Regions from separate parts of the Streptomyces sp. NPDC030183 genome, predicted to be linked through region 4. Evidence: riboswitches for the same ligand, from Rfam matches in the RefSeq annotation. Region 4 holds a riboswitch; each other region holds the start of a gene.
What was found. A riboswitch is a leader RNA that binds a small molecule or an ion and turns the genes downstream of it on or off. The one in region 4 is predicted to bind cobalamin.
Positions count from the first base shown of each region.

Region 1: it holds a riboswitch for cobalamin, as region 4 does, so the genes downstream of both, ACZ4Z2_RS32035 (cobalamin biosynthesis protein) here and ACZ4Z2_RS27495 (energy-coupling factor ABC transporter permease) in region 4, are expected to answer to the same signal.
Region 2: it holds a riboswitch for cobalamin, as region 4 does, so the genes downstream of both, ACZ4Z2_RS35415 (ribonucleoside-diphosphate reductase subunit alpha) here and ACZ4Z2_RS27495 (energy-coupling factor ABC transporter permease) in region 4, are expected to answer to the same signal.
Region 3: it holds a riboswitch for cobalamin, as region 4 does, so the genes downstream of both, ACZ4Z2_RS14490 (prenyltransferase/squalene oxidase repeat-containing protein) here and ACZ4Z2_RS27495 (energy-coupling factor ABC transporter permease) in region 4, are expected to answer to the same signal.

Region 1 covers NZ_JBVIBK010000033.1:54,451-59,413, reverse strand. The annotation lists gene cobN (cobaltochelatase subunit CobN) at 1-436, opposite strand, end outside; gene ACZ4Z2_RS32040 (cobyric acid synthase) at 433-1,944, opposite strand; gene ACZ4Z2_RS32035 (cobalamin biosynthesis protein) at 1,941-2,936, opposite strand; cobalamin riboswitch at 3,038-3,179, opposite strand; gene ACZ4Z2_RS32030 (hypothetical protein) at 3,426-3,683, shown strand; gene ACZ4Z2_RS32025 (hypothetical protein) at 3,818-4,039, opposite strand; gene ACZ4Z2_RS32020 (inorganic phosphate transporter) at 4,067-4,963, opposite strand, start outside.
Region 2 covers NZ_JBVIBK010000045.1:13,440-18,402, reverse strand. The annotation lists gene mctP (monocarboxylate uptake permease MctP) at 1-1,460, shown strand, start outside; gene ACZ4Z2_RS35425 (nucleoside hydrolase) at 1,636-2,625, shown strand; gene ACZ4Z2_RS35420 (GNAT family N-acetyltransferase) at 2,786-3,292, shown strand; cobalamin riboswitch at 3,355-3,478, shown strand; gene ACZ4Z2_RS35415 (ribonucleoside-diphosphate reductase subunit alpha) at 3,604-4,963, shown strand, end outside.
Region 3 covers NZ_JBVIBK010000010.1:156,689-161,651, forward strand. The annotation lists gene ACZ4Z2_RS14480 (energy-coupling factor transporter transmembrane component T) at 1-133, opposite strand, end outside; gene ACZ4Z2_RS14485 (SCO2322 family protein) at 390-1,115, opposite strand; gene ACZ4Z2_RS14490 (prenyltransferase/squalene oxidase repeat-containing protein) at 1,112-2,437, opposite strand; cobalamin riboswitch at 2,564-2,688, opposite strand; gene ACZ4Z2_RS14495 (phosphotransferase) at 2,733-3,431, shown strand; gene ACZ4Z2_RS14500 (MBL fold metallo-hydrolase) at 3,513-4,541, opposite strand; gene ACZ4Z2_RS14505 (aldehyde dehydrogenase) at 4,720-4,963, shown strand, end outside.
Region 4 covers NZ_JBVIBK010000024.1:113,197-118,159, forward strand. The annotation lists partial or broken gene ACZ4Z2_RS27480 (substrate-binding domain-containing protein) at 1-698, opposite strand, end outside; gene nicT (Nickel transporter NicT) at 784-1,908, opposite strand; gene ACZ4Z2_RS27490 (DUF1775 domain-containing protein) at 2,032-2,769, opposite strand; cobalamin riboswitch at 3,013-3,196, shown strand; gene ACZ4Z2_RS27495 (energy-coupling factor ABC transporter permease) at 3,227-3,925, shown strand; gene ACZ4Z2_RS27500 (energy-coupling factor ABC transporter substrate-binding protein) at 3,922-4,281, shown strand; gene cbiQ (cobalt ECF transporter T component CbiQ) at 4,288-4,963, shown strand, end outside.

The sequences.
Region 1 (4,963 bases), on a different contig from region 4:
CGTGCGGCCCGTACTCGGGCATCTTGCGCGGCTCGACGAACCCCTCGCCGGTCAGCAGCACGGTGTCGGACAGGAACCGGGCCAGCTCGGTGAGGTTGTCGGGCCCGCCCTCCACGAGGTACTTCAGTGCCTCCGCGACCACACCGGCCGGCACCGACGACTCGGCCATCAGCTCGGCGTCCGGCACGGCCTCACCGCCGAGCAGCACGGTCGGGATCCCTGCGGCCTTCAGCGCGGCCAGCCCGTCCTCCCAGGCCCGCTTTCCGCCCAGCAGCCGTACGACGGCGATGTTCGCGCCGTCGAGGAGAGCGGGCAGCTCGTCCCTCACGTCGACGCGGGTCGGGTTGCCGATCCGGTAGGAGGCGCCGGAAGCGGCCCGGGCCGCCAGCAGATCCGTGTCGGCGGTCGACAACAACAACACAGTGCCAGTGCTCATGCGGGCGCTCCCGGTGGAATGAAGGGCAGTCCTTGCGGCGCGCCCGACTCGATGAGCCGCCACAGCGCGTCCGTGTCCGCGTGTTCCTCGATCAGATCGCCGAGCCGGTCCAGCTGCTCCTCGCGCAGCGCGGCGAACGACGTGTCGGCGGCCGGCACGAAACGACGGCCCGCGGCGGCCGCCACCTCGCGCAGAAAGGCCCGCCGGAAGCCGTCCGACTCCAGCGACCCGTGCCAGTGCGTGCCCCAGGTCTGACCGACCCGGCACCCGTCCAGGAAGGGTTCGCCCCCGGCGACCTGGGCGACCCCGTGATGGATCTCGTACCCCGTGACGTGCTCCCCGAGGGCCTCGCCCTCCGGCCGGGTGAGGGTCTTCTCCCGCGCGAACCGCACCCGTACGGGCAGGATGCCGAGCCCGTCCACCTGTCCCCGGCGGCTCTCGACGTCGTCCTCGATGTGCTCGCCGAGGACCTGGAAGCCGCCGCAGATGCCGAGCACGGGCCGGTGGTGGGCGGCCCTGGCGCGCAGCGCGTCGGCGAGGCCCCGCTCGCGCAGCCAGTCCAGCGCCCGCACGGTGCCCCGGGTTCCGGGGACGACGACGAGGTCCGCGTCGGCCAGCTCCTCGGGCCGGTCCACGAACCGCACCACGACACCGGGTTCGGCGGCGAGCGCGTCCACGTCGGTGAAGTTCGACATGAGGGGAATCGCGCAGACGGCGACCCGCAGCACGTCCTCCCCGACGGGCGGCGACACGTTCGACTCGCGGACCGTCCCACGCAGGGACACCCTCAGTCCGTCCTCCTCGTCGATGCCGAGGCCGTGCCGGAACGGCAGCACCCCGTACGTCCGACGCCCCGTCAGCCCGTGCAGCATGTCGAGCCCCGGCTCCAGCAGGGAGACGTCCCCGCGGAACTTGTTGACGAGGAACCCGGCGACGTGCGCCTGATCCTCGGGCGACAGCAGCGCCACCGTCCCGAAGAACGAGGCGAACACGCCCCCGCGGTCGATGTCGCCGACGACGAGCACGGGGAGCCCGGCGTTGCGGGCGATCCCCATGTTGACGATGTCGGTCCGCCGGAGATTGATCTCGGCGGGACTCCCGGCCCCTTCACAGATCACCGCGTCATACGTGCCCCGCAACTCGGCGAGACAGTCGAGCACGGTCCCCAGCAGCCGCTGCTGCCGTCCCCCGTGGTAGCCCCGCGCGCTCAACTCCCCGACCGGCTTGCCGAGCAGCACGACCTGACTGCTCTGCTCCCCACCGGGCTTGAGCAGCACCGGGTTCATCAGCGCCGTCGGCTCCACCCGGCAGGCCTGCGCCTGCATGGCCTGGGCCCGACCGATCTCGGCGCCCTCCCGCGTCACGAACGAGTTGAGCGACATGTTCTGCGCCTTGAACGGCGCCACCTTGACGCCCTGCCGCACCAGCCACCGGCAGATCCCGGCCGTCACGACGCTCTTGCCCGCGTCGGAGGTGGTGCCGGCGACCAACAGCCCCCCGCCCGTCATGACGCCCCCTTCGACCGCCGGGAGCGGCCCTTCGTGAACTCCCGTGCCGGGCCCCGCGCGACGCGGCCCCGCAGCAGTGACGCGCCCGCGCTGACGCCGAGCGCGAGCCAGCCCACGCGCCGCGACAGCCGCACGGCCCGCTCGATGTCCCCCACGGTGACGGCCCGCCCCTCCGTGTTCAGCACGGGCCGGTGCTCGACCCGCCCCCCGTACGACAAGGTGCCTCCCAGCCGGACGCCGAGCGCCCCGGCGAACGACGCCTCCACCGGCCCCGCGTTGGGGCTCGGATGCTTCCGCGCGTCCGCCCGCCACGCCCGTACGGCGCCCCGGGCGTCCCCGCCGGCCGCGGCGGCCAGCAGGGCGGTGAGCCGGGCTCCCGGCCACCCCGCCACGTCGTCGAGGCGGGCGGACGCCCACCCGTACCGCCGGTGACGCGGCGACTTGTGCCCGACCATGGCGTCCAGCGTGTTGACGGCCCGGAACCCGACGAGTCCGGGCACACCGCCCAACGCCCCCCACACCAGCGCCCCGACGACGGCGTCCGAGGTGTTCTCGGCGACGGACTCGACGACGGCCCGGGCGATCCCGTCCGCGTCCAGTGCCTGCGGGTCCCGTCCGCACAGATGCGGCAGCCGGGCCCGCGCGGCCTCGACGTCCCCGTCCTCCAGCGCCCGCCCGACGGCACGGGCCTCCCGGGCGAGGGAGGTGCCCCCGACGACGGCCCAGGTGGCCGCGCCGGTCAGCGCGACGGACGCGGCGCGGGACGGCCGTGCCGCGGCGGCGGCCACCGCCCCCAGCGCCACGGCGCCTCCGGCGCACACCACGGTGTGCAGCGCGCCCCACCCCCGGTGGTCCCGCCACAACACCCGCTCCACGGCGCCCGCGGCCCGCCCGAACACGGCGACGGGATGCCCCCGGCGGGGATCGCCGAGCAGCAGGTCACCGAGGAGCCCGGCGGTGGCGCCGTACGCGAAGACGCGATCGGCACGCACGCGTTCAGCCGATCGCGGGGTCGGGCAAGGACCGGGTGCTGAATCTCAAGCGGCAGCCGCGCATGGCTTCATGTCCTCACTCAGGGTGTCCACGCCCTGGTTCGACGAGACCGACGACGAGAGTTCCTGGCTCCCGGGGAAGGTTCTTCCCCGGTGACAGTGGCGGGACCGCGCCGGACTCGCACCGGCTTCCTCTCCTGCCGTCGTAGATGGCCCCGGCAGTCCACCACGGCCCCGGAAGACCCGTCAACTTGCTGTTGACCTGCGGCGCAGCGGTGTGCTGAGCCCCACATCGCTGAAATGCCGTCAGTCGCCCGAAGCGGCACTTTCCGTGCCCTTTCCCGGCGCCCGCCCCGGTGCGTGCTCGAACAGGTGTCAGAACGCTCTGTTCTTCTTCCGTCACACGGCGTGCTGTGGTTTTCTGGCGGAGCTCGGGACCCGGGAGCGGACGGCTCGTGAAGGCCCGTCCGGGGACGGGAGGTGCGCACGATGGAAGACCGGACCGAGACGGTCGCGCGGACCCGCACGGGGGCGTCGTGGGACCGGCGGACGCGGGTGACGGCCGCCGCCCCGCTGGTGCTGTTCAGCACGGTGGCGGGGGTGTTCGCCGTCGGCGTCGGCGCCCTGGCCTCGCTGTGGGTGCCGGCGGCGGAGGCGCGGGCCGTCGTCTGGATGGCGGTGACGACCCTCGTCGCCACGGGAGCGGGCCTGTGGTGGGGCCCGAACCCCGGTCACCGGACGCCGTGAACGACGACGAACCCCCTGCGCCGGGGTGACAGGCACAAGGGGTTCGTCGCGGTGTCCCACCGTGGGCGGGACGGGTGTCCTACGGGGCCGGGACCTCAGTGGCTGCGGTCCCGGGCCGTGGGGCGGGTGTGATCTCAGGCCATGATCAGGTAGATCCCGTAGCCCACCGCCGCCGCGCACGCCGCGAAGCAGGCGTACGCCGCTGTCGTGGCGAGGGCGGCCGAGCCGCCGGAGGCGGTCGCCGTCTCCCGCTTGGAGAGGCCGACGATCCCCAGGGTGAACAGGCCGACGAGGGCCACGGTGACCACGAGGCTGACTCCGAAGACGGAGCCGAGTGCTGCCCAGTCGATGTGCATGGTGGTGTCTTCCTAGGGGCGCGGGGCTCAGACGGCCGGTGTGGGGGCGGAGGGGCCGGCCGGGGCCTCGGCGCCGGCGGTCGCGGCCGCGGGGGCCGGGATCGTCGCCGCGAGTTCCTCGGCCACGGCGGCGGTCGGCGGCGGGGTCACCGCGGCGATGGCCGTGGTCACCACACCGGGGGGCTCCTCGGTGTCGTTCACATTGGTGTGGTCGACCACCTCACGGCGCGAGATCACCCAGATCGCGGCGCTGGAGGCGACGAGGAAGACCGCGACGAGAGCCGTGCCCCAGGTGCCGTGGGACGTCACCCACTCGGCGAGCGCGGCGACGAGCGCCGCGGCCGGCAGGGTCAGACCCCAGGCCACGAACATCCGGGTGGCGGTGGACCAGCGCACCACACCGCCCTTGCGGCCCAGGCCCGCGCCCATGACCGCGCCGGAGACCGAGTGCGTGGTGGACAGGGAGAAGCCCAGGTGCGAGGAGGCCAGGATGACCGTCGCCGCGCTGGTCTGGGCGGCGAAGCCCTGCTGCGGCTGGAGGTCGGTCAGGCCCTTGCCCATGGTGCGGATGATGCGCCAGCCGCCCAGGTAGGTGCCGAGGGCGATGGCCATGCCCGCGGAGACGATGACCCAGACCGGCGGGTCGGAGTCCGGCGCGAGAGCGCCGCCGGCGACCAGGGCCAGGGTGATGATGCCCATCGTCTTCTGGGCGTCGTTCGTGCCGTGGGCCAGCGAGACCAGACCGGCGGAGGCGATCTGACCGGCGCGGTAGCCCTTGCCGGCGGCCTTCTCGCTCGTGTGCTGCCCGAGCCTGTACGTCAGCCGCGTGGCGAACATCGCCGCGACGCCGGCGACCAGCGGGGCCGCGACGGCGGGGATCAGCACCTTGGTGACGAGCACGTCCCCGTGCACGGCGCCGGTGCC
Region 2 (4,963 bases), on a different contig from region 4:
GCGACCTCTACACCGCGTACACCTTCGTCGCCGTACCGGCGGCGATCTACGCGGCGGGCGCGGCCGGCTTCTTCGCGGTGCCCTACACGATCCTGGTGTACCCGCTCATCTTCACATTCCTGCCCCGCCTGTGGTCGGTCTCGCACCGGCACGGGTACGTGACCACGTCGGACTTCGTCCGCGGTCGCTTCGGCTCGAAGGGCCTGTCGCTCGCGGTGGCCCTGACCGGCATTCTGGCGACGATGCCCTACATCGCCCTCCAGCTCGTCGGCATCCAGGCCGTGCTGGACGTGATGGGCGTCGGCGGCGGCGAGAACACCAACTGGTTCATCAAGGACCTGCCGCTGCTGATCGCCTTCGGCGTCCTGGCCGCGTACACCTACTCCTCCGGCCTCCGCGCCCCCGCGCTGATCGCGTTCGTGAAGGACACCCTGATCTACATCGTCATCGCGGTGGCGATCATCTACATCCCGATCAAACTCGGCGGCTTCGACGACATCTTCGCCAAGGCGAGCGAGGCGTACGGCCAGACCAACAAGGTGACCGGCGCGCCGCGCGGGGCCCTGGTCCCGGGCGACGCCAACCAGTGGACATACGCGACCCTGGCCCTCGGCTCGGCGCTCGCGCTCTTCATGTACCCGCACTCGATCACCGCGACGCTGTCCTCGAAGAGCCGCGAGGTGATCCGCCGCAACACCACGATCCTGCCGCTGTACTCGCTGATGCTGGGCCTGCTGGCGCTGCTGGGCTTCATGGCGATCGCGGCCGGCGTCAACGTGCAGAACGGCCAGCTGGCCATCCCGCAGCTGTTCGAAACCATGTTCCCGGACTGGTTCACGGGCGTGGCCTTCGCGGCGATCGGCATCGGCGCGCTGGTGCCGGCGGCGATCATGTCCATCGCCGCGGCGAACCTCTTCACCCGCAACATCTACAAGGACTTCATCAAGCCGGACGCCACGCCCGCGCAGGAGACCAAGGTCTCCAAGCTGGTGTCGCTGCTGGTGAAGGTCGGCGCGCTGGTCTTCGTCCTGACGATGGACAAGACCGTCGCCATCAACTTCCAGCTCCTCGGCGGCATCTGGATCCTCCAGACCTTCCCGGCCCTGGTCGGTGGCCTGTTCACCCGCTGGTTCCACCGCTGGGCCCTGCTCGCCGGCTGGGCGGTCGGCATGATCTACGGCACCCTGGCCGCGTACGGGGTCGCCTCCCCGACCAACCCGTCCCAGAAGCACTTCGGCGGCTCCTCCGCGGAGATCCCCGGCATCGGCGAGATCGGCTACATCGGCCTCACGGCGTTCCTCCTCAACGTGGCCGTGACCGTGGTCCTCACCTTCGTCCTCCGGGCGGCCAAGGCCCCCGACGGCATCGACGAGACCAAGCCGAGCGACTACACGGCCGACGCGGGCGACGCGGGCGTCCAGGTGGAACTGCCCCCGGCGACGGCGGGTTCGAGCCACTGACGCTCTGACACGCGGCTTCCCCGCGCCCCTTTGAAGGGCCGAAGGCCCAGAAGGGGCGCGGGGAACCGCGCGAGCGACCACGACGAACCCGCGCCCGCCGACGCGGCGAACCCCCCGATCTCATAGGCGCCCAAGGGACCCGAAAAGCAGACACACCCCCGGCTACCCTGACCCCGTGACCGTCCCCACACCGATCGTCCTGGACAGCGACCCCGGTATCGACGACGCCGTAGCCCTCCAGTACCTCCTCGGCACGGGCCTGTGGGACCTCAGGGCCTACACCTCGGTCGGCGGCAACCTCCCCGCCGAAGCCACCTACAGCAACGCCCGCGCCCTGGCCCGAGCCCTCCGCATCGACACGGACGTCCCCGTCCACCGGGGCGCCGGCCGCCCCCTGTCCCGCCTCCCCTACCGCGAGGCATCCGCCTTCCACGGCCGGGCCGGCCTCGGCGACGAGTCCCTGCCCGACTCCACCGCCCCGCACCCCACGGAGTCCTCCGCCCAGGCCCTGCTGCGTCTGTCCCGTGAGCATGAGGGCGAGTTGACGGTGTGCGCCACCGGCCCGCTCACGAACGTCGCGATCGCCCTGCTGGAGGATCCCGGTTTCGCCCGCCGCGTCGCGAAGTTCGTGTTCATGGGCGGCGCCGCGCAGGTGCCGGGGAACTTCACCCCGGTCGCCGAGTTCAACATCTGGTCCGACCCGGACGCCGCCGAGATCGTGCTCTCCTCCGGTATCCCCTTCACCATGGTCGACCTGGACGCCTCCCACGGCTGGCTGTTCCGCCCCGCGGACCTCGCGGCGCTGGAGGCGGCGGGCCCGGGCACGGCGCTCGCCGCACGGCTGATGCGGACGTACATGAACGCCTACACCCGCCACGGCGGGGACGGCACGTGTCCGCTGCACGACCCGCTGGCGGTGGGGGTGTGCGGGGACGAGGCGTTCGTGACGGCCGCCGAGGGGGCCGTCGTCGTGGAGTGCGCGAGCGAACTCACACGCGGCCAGAGCGTGTTCGTGCCGGCCGACGCCCAGCGGATCTACTACTCCGAGTCCCCCTCCCTGACAGCCCGCCTCCGCGTCACCGGCCGCGTCGCCCTGGGCCCCGGCCCCCGCGACTTCAGCGAGCACTTCGTGACGACGCTGCCGCACTGGCCGGCACTGCCCTGACCGACCCACCACCCGCCGCCCCGCCCTCAGCCCTCAGCCCTCAGCCCTCAGCCCTCAGCCCTCAGCCCTCAGCCCTCAGCCACACCGACAATCACACGATCAACCGCCCCTGTGGACAACCGCGGACCTGCCGACCGCCTCCTCGTGCAGACTGCGATCCATGGACATCACGATCCGGCACATCTCCCCCGACGAGTACACCGACCTCGGCGACATCACCGCCCAGGCCTACCTGGCGGACGGCTTGCTGGACTTCGGCGAGAGCGACGCATACCTCGGCGAACTGCGGGACGTGGCGCGGCGGGCCGCCGCGGCCGAGGTGCTCGTGGCCGTGACGGAGGGGCGGGTGGTCGGCGGCGTGACCTTCGTCCCGGCCGGAGGCGCCATGGCCGATATCGCCACCTCCGGGGAGGCCGAGATCCGGATGCTGGCGGTCGAGCACGCCGCCCGTGGCCGCGGCATCGGCGAGGCCCTCGTGCGCCACTGCGTCGAGCGCGCCAGAGCCGTCGAGGGCTGCGTCCGGGTCGTGCTGTCGACCCAGCGGACCATGCATTCCGCCCACCGCATCTACGAACGGCTGGGCTTTGTTCGAACGCCGGCACGCGACTGGAACCCCGTCCCACACCTTCCGGACCTGACCCTGCTCACCTATGAGTTGACGCTATGACACGCTCCGAAGTCACCGCGACACTACATCTGGGGGTGGACCGGCAGCCCAACACAAGATGTATGCTCATGCTCGCTGTCGCCGCAGGGGAATCCGGTGCGAATCCGGAACTGTCCCGCAACGGTGTACTTGCGTGCGTTCGCACGCGAGTCCAGTCCGAGGACCTGCCGACAGTGCGCCCGGCCGTCCGGTCCGGGTGCCCTGACGTCCGGGCCTCGTGGAGTGGGCCGGTGGACGCGACGCCCCCGTGCGCTCGTGTGCTGCTGCCTGCCCTCCGCTGGGCCCCGTGCCGAGCGAGGGAGAGCCCCCACGTGACCATCGCGCCAGCCGACCCGGTTTCAGCCACCCCGGCCCCCGCCGGACCGGCTCCCGCCTCCCCGGCGACGGAGACCGACGGTCCCGGTGCCGCGTTGCTGCGGACCCTGACCGAGCTGACCGCCGACCTGCCCGACGCCGACCCCGGTCGGGTCGCCGCCGCCGCGCTGCGCGGCCGGTCCGCGCGGGCGGACGAGACGGAGCTGCGCGAGCTGGCCACGGAGGCGGCCGCCGGCCTCATCTCCGAGGACCCCGCCTACTCGAAGCTGGCCGCCCGGTTGCTGACGATCTCCATCCGCGCCGAGGCCGCCTCCCAGGGCGTCACGACGTTCACGGAGTCCGTCGCCGTGGGCCACCGGGAAGGGCTCATCGCCGACCGCACGGCGGAGTTCGCGCGCCGGCACGCGGAGCGGCTCGACGCGCTCGTCGACCCCGCCGCGGACGACCGCTTCGGCTACTTCGGGCTGCGCACACTGCACAGCCGCTACCTCCTCAGGCACCCGATCACCCGCAAGGTCGTGGAGACGCCGCAGCACTTCATGCTGCGGGTGGCGGCCGGCCTCGCGGAGGACGACACCGCTCGGTCCGTGGACGAGGTCGCCGCGCTGTACGGCCTGATGAGCCGCCTCGACTACCTGCCCTCATCCCCCACCCTCTTCAACTCCGGTACGCGACACCCCCAGATGTCGTCCTGCTACCTCCTCGACTCCCCGCTGGACGAGCTGGACTCCATCTACGACCGCTACCACCAGGTGGCCCGCCTCTCGAAGCACGCCGGCGGCATCGGGCTGTCGTACTCCCGCATCCGTTCGCGCGGTTCGCTGATCCGGGGCACCAACGGGCACTCCAACGGCATCGTGCCGTTCCTGAAGACCCTGGACGCCTCGGTCGCCGCCGTGAACCAGGGCGGCCGGCGCAAGGGCGCGGCCGCGGTCTACCTGGAGACCTGGCACTCCGACATCGAGGAGTTCCTGGAGCTGCGCGACAACACCGGTGAGGACGCCCGCCGTACGCACAACCTGAACCTGGCGCACTGGATCCCGGACGAGTTCATGCGACGGGTCAACGCGGACGAGCAGTGGTCGCTGTTCTCCCCGGCCGACGTGCCGGAACTGGTCGACCTGTGGGGCGAGGAGTTCGACGCCGCGTACCGCAGGGCGGAGGCGGACGGGCTGGCGCGGAAGACCATCCCGGCCCGTGACCTGTACGGCCGCATGATGCGCACGCTCGCGCAGACCGGAAACGGCTGGATGACGTTCAAGGACGCCGCCAACCGCACCGCCAACCAGACGGCCGAGCCGGGCCACGTGGTCCACTCCTCCAACCTCTGCACGGAGATCCTGGAAGTCACGGACG
Region 3 (4,963 bases), on a different contig from region 4:
TCACGAACGCGGTGTAGGAGCGGGCCCAGGGGGCGTCCGTGCGGTGCGTCGCCACGACGTAGCCCGCCACGGCCATGAGGAGGGCCAGGAGAAGCGGGTTGGTGGTACGCGACGCGGCGGTACCGAGCCCCAGGGCCCAGAGCCACCAGGCGAGGGGGTGCGGGTGGTGGCCGTGGACGCTGCGGGGGGAGGGGCGTTGGGGGTGGGTGGGGTGCGGGGATCGTGTGGCTCGGGCGGTCCGCGTGGCCTGGGCGGCCGGCTTGGCTTGAGCTGCTTCCGTGACGTAGGCGGCCGGCGTGGCTCGGGCGGCCCCCGTGGCCTCAGCGGCCCGTGCGCCCTCGGCGGCGCGCGCGGCCCACCGGTGGTCCCCGCTGTCCACCGGCCCGTGGCTAGTCACGGCGGCGTCGCCTGGCCTGCCACACCGCCGCCGCCCCGAGCACCGCGACGGCGCCCGCGCCGGCGAACAGGCCGACGGAGGGCCCCTTCTCGTCGGAGGCGTCGGAGGCGTCGGAGGTGTTCGAGGCGTCGGGGCCGGTGGTGTTCGCGCCCGAGCCGGTGGTGTCGGACGACTCGTCACCGGCGACCACCTCCCCGCAGCCCTTCCGGGGGTAACCGGCGATGGAGCAGAGCAGCGCGTTCGTGTCATAGCGGAGCGGCTTCGCCACGGCGGCCAGCGCGTCGGCGGTGGTCGCGTCCGACGGCACACGCGCACAGGCGGTGCGCGGCGGCGGGGGCGTCTCACCGGCGGGGGCGTCCGCGGCCGTGCCGAAGTCGATGACGAGCGCGATCCGCTTCTGCCCGTCGCGGGCGGCCGTACCCGAGCAGATGGCGTCGAAGCGGGCGGCCCCGCGCGGCTCGGCGGCGTCGTCGGAGTCCGCGCTGACGGCGAACCGGAAGCCCTGGACGTCCCCGTCCGAGGGCCGCGCGGTCGACGGCCCCTGCGTGGCGTACACCCACCCGGAACCGTCCGCGCCTCGGTCCCAGAACGACCAGTACCGATACGCGGCGGCATGGGCCGGCCCGCCCAGCCCCACCAGCGGGAACAGGACGAGTACGACCGACGCCGGCGCGGCGGTCAGGCGCCCGGCGGGCCTCCGCGGCCGTGCCCGGGTCATGGCCGGCGCCGCTTCCGGGTGAGCCGGGTCAGTGCCGCCCCGGCGAGAGCGGCGAGGCCGAGGCCGGCGCCCAGCACCACACCGGTCGCGATGCCCCCGTCGCCCCCGTCCCCGTCGGCCGTGCCGTCGTCCGGCACGCTCCTGTAGTCGTCCACGTCCCGCGCCGGGCCGGTCTCGGCCAACTGCGCCACGAGGTCCGCGCCGCCGAAGTCGCGCGGGTCGGTGCCGGCGGCGTGCGCGGCGAGGATGAGCTGGGCGTACGCCGCGGGGCCGGACTTCGCCGCCCAGGGGCCGTAGTTCTTCTTCAACCAGGCGAGCGGCTTCCCGGTGGCCTCCGTGTCCCCGGCGGCGGCCAGCGCCACGACCGCGTCGGCGGTGTTGCCGAGGTCGGGCTGGTCGTCGGCGCCCGGGAGGACGGACTTCAGGTAGCCGTCGGAGATGAGGGCACCGGCGAGGTACAGGGCGCCGTTGTGGGCCGCGTCCTCGGGCGAGGTGCCACTGGAGCACCCGGCGGCGGCCCCGGACTCCCCGGTCGTACCAGGGCCGCCGGAGTCCCCGGAACTGCCGGCCTCCCCGGTCTTCCCGGCGTCGACGACGAACCCTTCTCCCAGGCTGCCGACCACGGCGGCGGCCGTGGCGTCCGCGTTGGCGGCGAGCCCGCCCTTCTTGTCGGGCTGGTAGGCGAAGGCCCCGCTGCCCTCGGTGCCGACGGCGCAGGGGAGCGCGAGGGCGCGCAGGGCGTCGTAAGGGGAGTGGCCGGCCCTCTTCTGCGCGCCGGGTGTCTCGCCGACGGCGGTCAGCGCGCCGATGACGACGGACGTGGAGTTCGCGTCGCTGGGCCCGCCCGCGGCGAAGCCCCAGCCCCCGTCGTCGTTCTGGTTGTCCTTCAGCCAGCCGACGGCCCGCTCGGCCTCCGCGTCGTGACCGCCGACGGCGGCGAGCGCCTGCACGGCGGCGGCGGTGCTGTTGGTGTCGACGGCCGTCTTGGCGTCGCACTTCGCGGTGGGATCGGGCCGGTACGCGGCGAACGCCCCGTTCGCGCACTGCTGGCCGAGCAGCCACTCGACGGCACCGGCGCCGGGCTTCTCGCCCACGGCGTCGAGGGCGACCAGCGTGAGCGACTGCCGCCAGACACCGTCGTACTTGGGGTCCGTCGACCCGTACAGGCCGGTGGGTATCGCCTGCGACGGCGACGCGGACGGCGCGGCGGGGGCGGTGTCGTCGGCGAGGGCGGCCGGTGCGAGACCGGTACCGAGTCCGGTGCCGACCCCGGCTGTGGCGGCCAGTACGGCGACGACCGCGGCGCTGCGGCGGACATTCATGATCGGCGGTGCCTCTCCCTGACGGGAGCCGGGCGCCACGGCGCGACGCCGGGCGGCTCGGCTCCGTATTCCTCGACGGTGCCGTACACCGGCGGACGCCGGTGACGCGAGCCGGTCACAGTTCCGCACAGGGCAGTCCGACTCGCCGATCCCTGGGGCGGCTTCGGCTCACGGTTGCGGGTCAGCGCCGGATTTGCACCGGCTTCCCCCTGTACGGGCGTGACGACCCGGCCACTCTACCTGCCGGTAGAAACCGGCCTGTGGGCCGCCCGTGCCGGGCGGTAGGTTCGGGGACATGCGAACGGGGAGACTGCTGGGCGCGGGGCGCACGGCGGACGTCTACGAGATCGAGGCCGACAGCGCATGGGTGCTGCGCCGCTACCGCGACGGCTGGGGCGACGCCATCGCCGAGGCCGAGATCATGGGGCACGTGCACGCCCACGGCTATCCCGCACCCCGCGTCCGCACGGCGACCCGTACCGACCTGGTCCTCGAACGGCTCTCGGGCCCGACCATGCTGGAGGCCATCGCCGCGGGCGCCCTCGATCCGGAGGAGGCCGGCGCCCAACTGGCCCGCCTCCTCCACGCGCTGCACGCGCTCCCGCCCCGCCGCTCCACCGACCCGGCGGCCCGAGTCCTCCACCTCGACCTGCACCCCGAGAACGTCCTCCTCACCCCCGACGGCCCCCGCGTCATCGACTGGGCCAACAGTGAGGAGGGCCCGCCCGGTCTCGACTGGGGCATGTCGGCGGTCATCCTCGCGCAGGTCGCGGCCGACACCGCCGACCCCCGCGCCTCCCTCGCCCACGCGACCCTCACCGGCCTCCTCGTTCACCAGCCGCGCAACGGCCACGTGGCCCTCAGCGGAGCCCTCACGGAGGAAGGACTGACGGAAGCGATCGCCCGCCGGGCGAAGAACCCGACGATGAGCGGGCGGGAAGTGCGGCTGCTCGACCGGGTCCGGGAGTTGATCCGTTCGGCCGGCGCTCGCTGAGGCCACGCAAAACGCCGCTCGGTTCACACTGCTGCGTACGGCGTCGCTCGGTTCACACTGCCGCGCATCCCGCCGCCAGGTTCACACCGCCACGTACGTCACCGGATCGCTCCCCGTCACCGCCTCGGCCCGGCCCAGTTTCACCAGGCGGCGTAGGTGGGCCTCCGCCTCGGCGACGGCGATGTTGCGGGAGGCGTAGGGGATCTGGGACCAGGGGCGGTTCCACTCCATGCGTTCGGCGAGTCGCCAGGGGGTGAGCGGGGTGGTGAGGAGGCCGCGCAGGTCGGTGAGGCGGGACTCGTGGTGCGCGAGCAGTTCCCGTACCCGGGCCGGGGCGTCGGTGAACGTGTACTGGTGGGCCGGGAGGACCTCGGCCGGGGACAGGCGGGCGACGCGTTCGAGGGAGTCGAGGTAGTCGCCGAGGGGGTCGGTCACCGTCGTGTCGTCGGGGTCCTCGTACAGGCCGATGTGCGGGCTGATCTCGGGGAGCAGGTGGTCGCCGGAGAACAGCCGCCCCCGGCCCGGGAGTTCGGCGGGGTGGTCCTCCTCCAGGTGCAGGCAGACATGCCCGGGGGTGTGGCCGGGCGTCCAGATCGCGCGGAGGCGGCGGCCGGGGAGGTCGAGGAGTTCGCCGGGGACGATCTCGCGGTCGGGGAGCGCGGGGGAGAGGCCCGGCAGGGTGCGGCGACCACGCGGGGCGCGCAGCGGGGCCACGTGCTCCTCGGGCGCGCCGGCCGCCGTCAACTTGGCCGCCATGTACGTGAACCAGCGCTCCGGCCGCGTCTCCCGCGTCCGCCGCACGACCGAGGCGTCCGCCGCGTGCATGGCCACCCAGGCGCCCGACGCCTCCCGCACCTTGCCCGACAGGCCGTGATGGTCCGGGTGGTGATGGGTGATCACCACGCCGATGACCTCCCCGACCGACGTACCGCACGCCGTGAGGCCCTCGCGGAGGATGTCCCAGGAGGCCGGATCGTCCCAGCCGGTGTCGACCAGCACGGGCCCGCGATCGGTGTCGACGACATACACGAGCGTGTGGCCGAGGGGGTTGTCCGGGATGGGGACCCGAAGAGACCGGACGCCGCCGCCGTGGTCGTTCACCTGCGCCATGGGCTCCCCAATCGCCGCCGTCCGGTCACTATAACTAGAACAGGTTTCGATGGGAGGCCGAGCCGACCGCCATCGGCCGTCATCCGCCCGTGGACTCCTGCGACCGGAGCTGGTATCAGTTCCCCTATCGCCATATCTGATGCACCGTCAGAGATCGGCCCCGGGGAGGCAGTCGGCCATGACCGAGCTCGTGGAACACGGACAGCTGTTCATCGGCGGGGAGTGGACGGATCCCCTGGGCACGGACGTCATCGAGGTGGTCTCCCCGCACTCGGAGGAGGTCATCGGCCGTGTACCGCACGCCTCACGGGCGGACGTCGACCGGGCCGTGGCCGCCGCGCGGAGGGCCTTCGACGAAGGGCCGTGGCCCCGGCTGACCCTCGACGAGCGCATCGAGGTCGTCACCCGCGTCAAGGACGCCT
Region 4 (4,963 bases):
AGTCCGAAGGCGGCGAAGGCACGGTTGAAGCGGACCGCGTCACTGCCGACCAGCAGCATCAGCACCCCGTCGGCGTCGGCCCGTTCGACGCGCCGCAGTACGCCCTCGAAGTCGTCCGTGCCGAGCGGCAGATACGCCTCGCCGCACACCCGGCCCCGGCACCGGCGGGCGAAGCCCCGGGCGGCCCTGGCGGTGTGCCGGGGCCAGACGTAGTCGTTGCCGACGACGAACCAGCGGCGCACCCCGCGTGACTCGGCGAGCAGCCGCATCGCGGGCAGCAGCTGCCAGGAGGGGGTCTCGCTCGTCATGAAGACGCCCTCGGTGCGCTCGCCGCCCTCGTACAGGGCGGTGTACACGTAGGGCACGCGGTGTGCGACGCGGGGGGCCAGGGCCCGGCGCACGGAGGAGATGTGCCAGCCGGTGACGCCCTGGACGGCGCCCGACGCGACCAGCGCCTCGACGTCCTGCGCGACCCGCGCCGGCTCGGCCCCGCCGTCGACCTCGATGAGGCGCAGCTCCCGGCCCAGCACTCCCCCGCCCTTGTTGACCTCCTCGGCGGCGAGGCGGGCGCAGGCCCCGCAGGCGGGGCCGAAGATGCCGGCGGGCCCCTGCATCGGGTACACGAGGGCGACGTTGAGGGTCGAGGCGTCGGCCGTGAACCACTCGGGGGTGTGGAGGCGGGGCGACGGCCTGTTCATGGCCTCATGATGGCGTGATCGTGGCGTCGTCCTCGGGCGGGCCCGAGGATCGAGACAGATTCGTATGCGGGGCGCGCGGGAGGGTTCAGCCCGTCGTCCACTTCTCCTCGATCCGGGCGAGACGCCACACCAGCAGGGCGATCGCCCAGGTGACGAAGAAGAGGGCGACGACCACGTAGCCGACGGCGTTGAGGTCGACGCCCGCGACGCGGTCCCAGAAGGGGCCTTGCAGACCGGCCTTCTCGGCGACCAGGCCGAGGAGTTCGACCGTCCCGATGATGAGGGCGACGGCGACCGAGAGGCCGGTGACGGTGAGGTTGTAGTAGACCTTGCGGACGGGCCGGGAGAACGCCCAGCCGTAGGCGAAGTTCATGAACGAGCCGTCGACGGTGTCGAGCAGGGACATGCCGGCCGCGAACAGGACGGGCAGGCAGAGGATCGCGTACCAGGGCAGCCCGGAGGCCGCACCCGATCCCGCCAGCACCAGCAGCGCGACCTCCGTGGCCGTGTCGAAGCCGAGACCGAAGAGCAGTCCGAGCGGATACATCTGCCACGGCCGCGTGATCGACCTCGTCAGCCGGCCGAGGAACCGGTTCATGAAGCCCCGCTCGCTCAGCCGCTCCTCCAGCGCGGCCTCGTCGTAGGAGCCCGCCCGCATGGCGCGGAACACCTTCCAGATGCCCGCCATGATCACCAGGTTGACGATCGCGATGGCGTACAGGAACGTCCCGGAGACGGTGGTGCCGATCCAGCCGGCGAGGGCGTGCAGCCCCGAGTGGTCGTCGCGGGTCGGCCCGGCGAGGGCCTTGACGCCGACGGAGAGCAGGAAGGTGAGGGCGAAGACGACCGACGAGTGGCCGAGGGAGAACCAGAAGCCGACCGACAGCGGCCGGCGCCCCTCGCCCATCAGCTTGCGGGTGGTGTTGTCGATGGCCGCGATGTGGTCGGCGTCGAAGGCGTGCCGCATGCCCAGGGTGTAGGCGGTGACCCCCATGCCGACGCCGAAGGTCCTGCTGCCCACGCTGTAGTGCTCGGGGGCGACGATCACGACGAGCGTGAACCAGCCGACGAGGTGCAGTGCCAGGATGAACGCGGCCATCGCGCCGAGACCCGCCCATTCCTCGCGGGTCATCGAGGCGCGGATCCGACGCCATGAGAAGCCGCCCTCCCCGCCGGGGGCGGGGCGGGCGGCGTCGGGAACGGTGGCCATGGCACGTGCGCCTTCTGTCGACGAGCGGTCGGGCCCCCTCAGCCTTGTGCCGCTGTTTGGCAGCTGCAACTAGCTCGCAGTAAAGCTCGTGCCACGGTTCGGTCAGGTCCGGGGCCGGAGGTGTCAGGCCGCTCCGCCGCGGCGGCTTCGCCACCACCACAGGCCGCCGCCGAGCACCAGGACGGCCGCGCCGAGGCCGACGGGCACGGCCAGGGGCAGACCGTCGTCGCCGTCGGTGTCGTCCGCCGCGGGCTTCGACGACGGCGCCGGGGTGTCGGCGCTGGGCTCGGGCGAGGGAGCCGTCGTCGAGGGCTCCTCCGAAGGGCTGGGGGTGGGGCTGACGAGCTTCGCGCCGGGAGCGGCGGGCTTCAGGTCCAGACGGGGCGCGGGGTGACCGTGGCCGTGTCCGTCGCCGCCGGAGTCGTCCAGTTCGATCCAGCGGTCCACGGTGCCGTCGCTGTAGGACTGGAGGGTTTTGAACACCAGCGACTCGGCATCGGGCAGCTGACGTACGGTGACCTCGTACTCGGCGTCCTCCCCCACCGCGAGCTTCGGTCCCGACACGGTGTAACCCCGGTCGGTGACGGCGAACTTCCAGCCCTTGGGGCCCTCTTCGTAGGTGATGTCGGCGGGGGCGATGCCCTTCGGCAGGATCACCTCCAGCTTGGTGATGCCGGCTGAGGGGGACTCCGACTCGGCGGAGAAGCTCAGCTCGACGTTCTGGTCGAGGGCGCGGGCGCCCTCCGCCTCGACCTCCGCGTGGGCGGCGGCCGGTGCCGCGGTGGCGACGGCGAACGCGACCGCCGTCGCGGTGAGGACGCCGAGACGGCGCGTGGTGCGTGCCAGGGTCGGGCGGTGCACAGCTGACTCCCTTGTGCCGAAGGTGTGAAGCCTGCATTCAAGCGCAGGGCCGCGCCCCGGCCAACGGCGGCCCGCGGTGCCGCAACGGCCGCCGGAGCGGCGGATCCGTCGTACCGGGCAGGGGCGTTGGGCCCTGTCCGCGCCGTGCGCCGCATGCGACGGGTGTGACGTGCGCCGGGGTGTGTGCTGTTCACCACCGCCTTCACGCCCCCGTCTGCGCTTGTCAGCGCCCTTGTGCGGGCACTACTGTCACCACGCCTTGGTGAACGGGAAATCCGGTGTGATGCCGGTGCGGCCCTCGCCACTGTGATCGGGAAGTCCGGCTCCAGTCCTCGCGGACAGCCACTGGGTCCTTGTGACCCGGGAAGGCGGAGCACGGGCGGTGGTACCCGTCAGCCAGGAGACCGGCCAAGGCACGTCAACCATCCACGAGGTGCTGGAGAGGGTCTGCTGAGCCATGCACATAGCCGAGGGTTTCCTTCCTCCGGCGCACGCGATCGCCTGGGGTGTCGCGTCCGCGCCGTTCGTCGTCCACGGAGTCCGGTCACTCACCCGTGAGGTCAGGGAGCATCCCGAGAGCACGCTGCTGCTCGGTGCCTCGGGGGCCTTCACCTTCGTCCTGTCCGCGCTGAAGCTGCCGTCGGTCACCGGGAGTTGCTCCCACCCCACCGGCACGGGACTCGGCGCCATCCTGTTCCGGCCGCCGATCATGGCGGTGCTCGGCACCATCACCCTGCTCTTCCAGGCCCTGCTGCTCGCCCACGGCGGCCTGACCACGCTCGGCGCGAACGTCTTCTCCATGGCGATCGTCGGCCCCTGGGTCGGATACGCCGTCTACAAGGTGCTGCGGCGCTACGACGTGCCGCTGATGGTCGCGGTGTTCTCCGGCGCGTTCTTCGCGGACCTGTCCACCTACTGCGTCACCAGCGTCCAGCTCGCCCTCGCGTTCCCCGACCCGAGCAGCGGGTTCCTGGGCGCGCTCGGCAAGTTCGGTTCCATCTTCGCCGTCACCCAGCTCCCCCTCGCGGTGAGCGAGGGCCTGCTCACGGTCCTCGTGATGCGGCTGCTGACGCAGTCGAGCAAGGGCGAGCTGACGCGGCTCGGGGTGCTCGTGGCGGGCAAGCGGGACACGACGACCGAGGCGGTGGCGCGATGAGCCGGAACACGAAGATCAACCTGCTGCTGCTGGTGGTCGTGGCCGCGCTCGCGGTGCTGCCGCTGGCCCTCGGCCTCGGCGACCACAAGAAGGAACCGTTCACGGGGTCGGACGGGGAGGCCGAGAGCGCGATCACCGAGATCGAGCCGGACTACAAGCCGTGGTTCTCCCCCCTGTACCAGCCTCCCTCCGGTGAGATCGAGTCCGCGCTGTTCTCCCTCCAGGCCGCCCTCGGCGCGGGCGTCCTCGCCTACTACTTCGGCCTGCACCGGGGCCGCCGCCAGGGTGAGGCGCGGGCCCTGGAACGGCAGGAGGGCGCGAGGACGCCGGCCGGGTCCGGCGCGGAAGAGGTCTGACGCCACGTGCTGCCGATCGACGAGGCGGCGCACAGCAGTCGCTGGCGCCGGCGCCACCCCGTGGACAAGGCCGTGCTCGGGCTCGGTCTCACCGTGCTCGCGATCTCGCTGCCGCCCTGGCCCGGCGCGGCCCTGGTCCTGGCGACCGCGCTCGTCGTGCTGCTGGGCCCGGCGGGCGTGCCGCGTCACCGCCTGTGGCGCGCGTACCGGGTGCCGTTGGGCTTCTGTGTGACCGGCGCGCTGCCGCTGCTGGTCCAGGTCGGCGGCCCCGGCGGCCTGGTGGCCCTGGCCGAGGGCGGTCCGGTCCGTGCGGCGGAGCTGCTGCTGCGGACCTCCGCCGCCTCCCTCGGCGTCCTGCTGTTCGCCTTCACGACCCCCATGTCGGATCTGCTGCCGCGCCTGGTGCGGGCCGGGGTGCCGCCGGCGGTCGTGGACGTCGCCCTGGTGACGTACCGCATGAGCTTCCTGCTCCTGGACTCCGTGCGCCGGATCCGCGACGCGCAGGCCGCCCGGCTCGGCCACACCACGCGCGCCGCCACCTGGCGCTCCCTCGCCGGGCTCGGCGCGACGGCGTTCGTGCGGGCCTTCGACCGGGCGGCACGGCTCCAGACGGGGCTCGCCGGGCGGGGCTACGACGGGACCCTGCGCGTCCTGGTGCCCGAGGCGCGGGTCTCGATCCGCT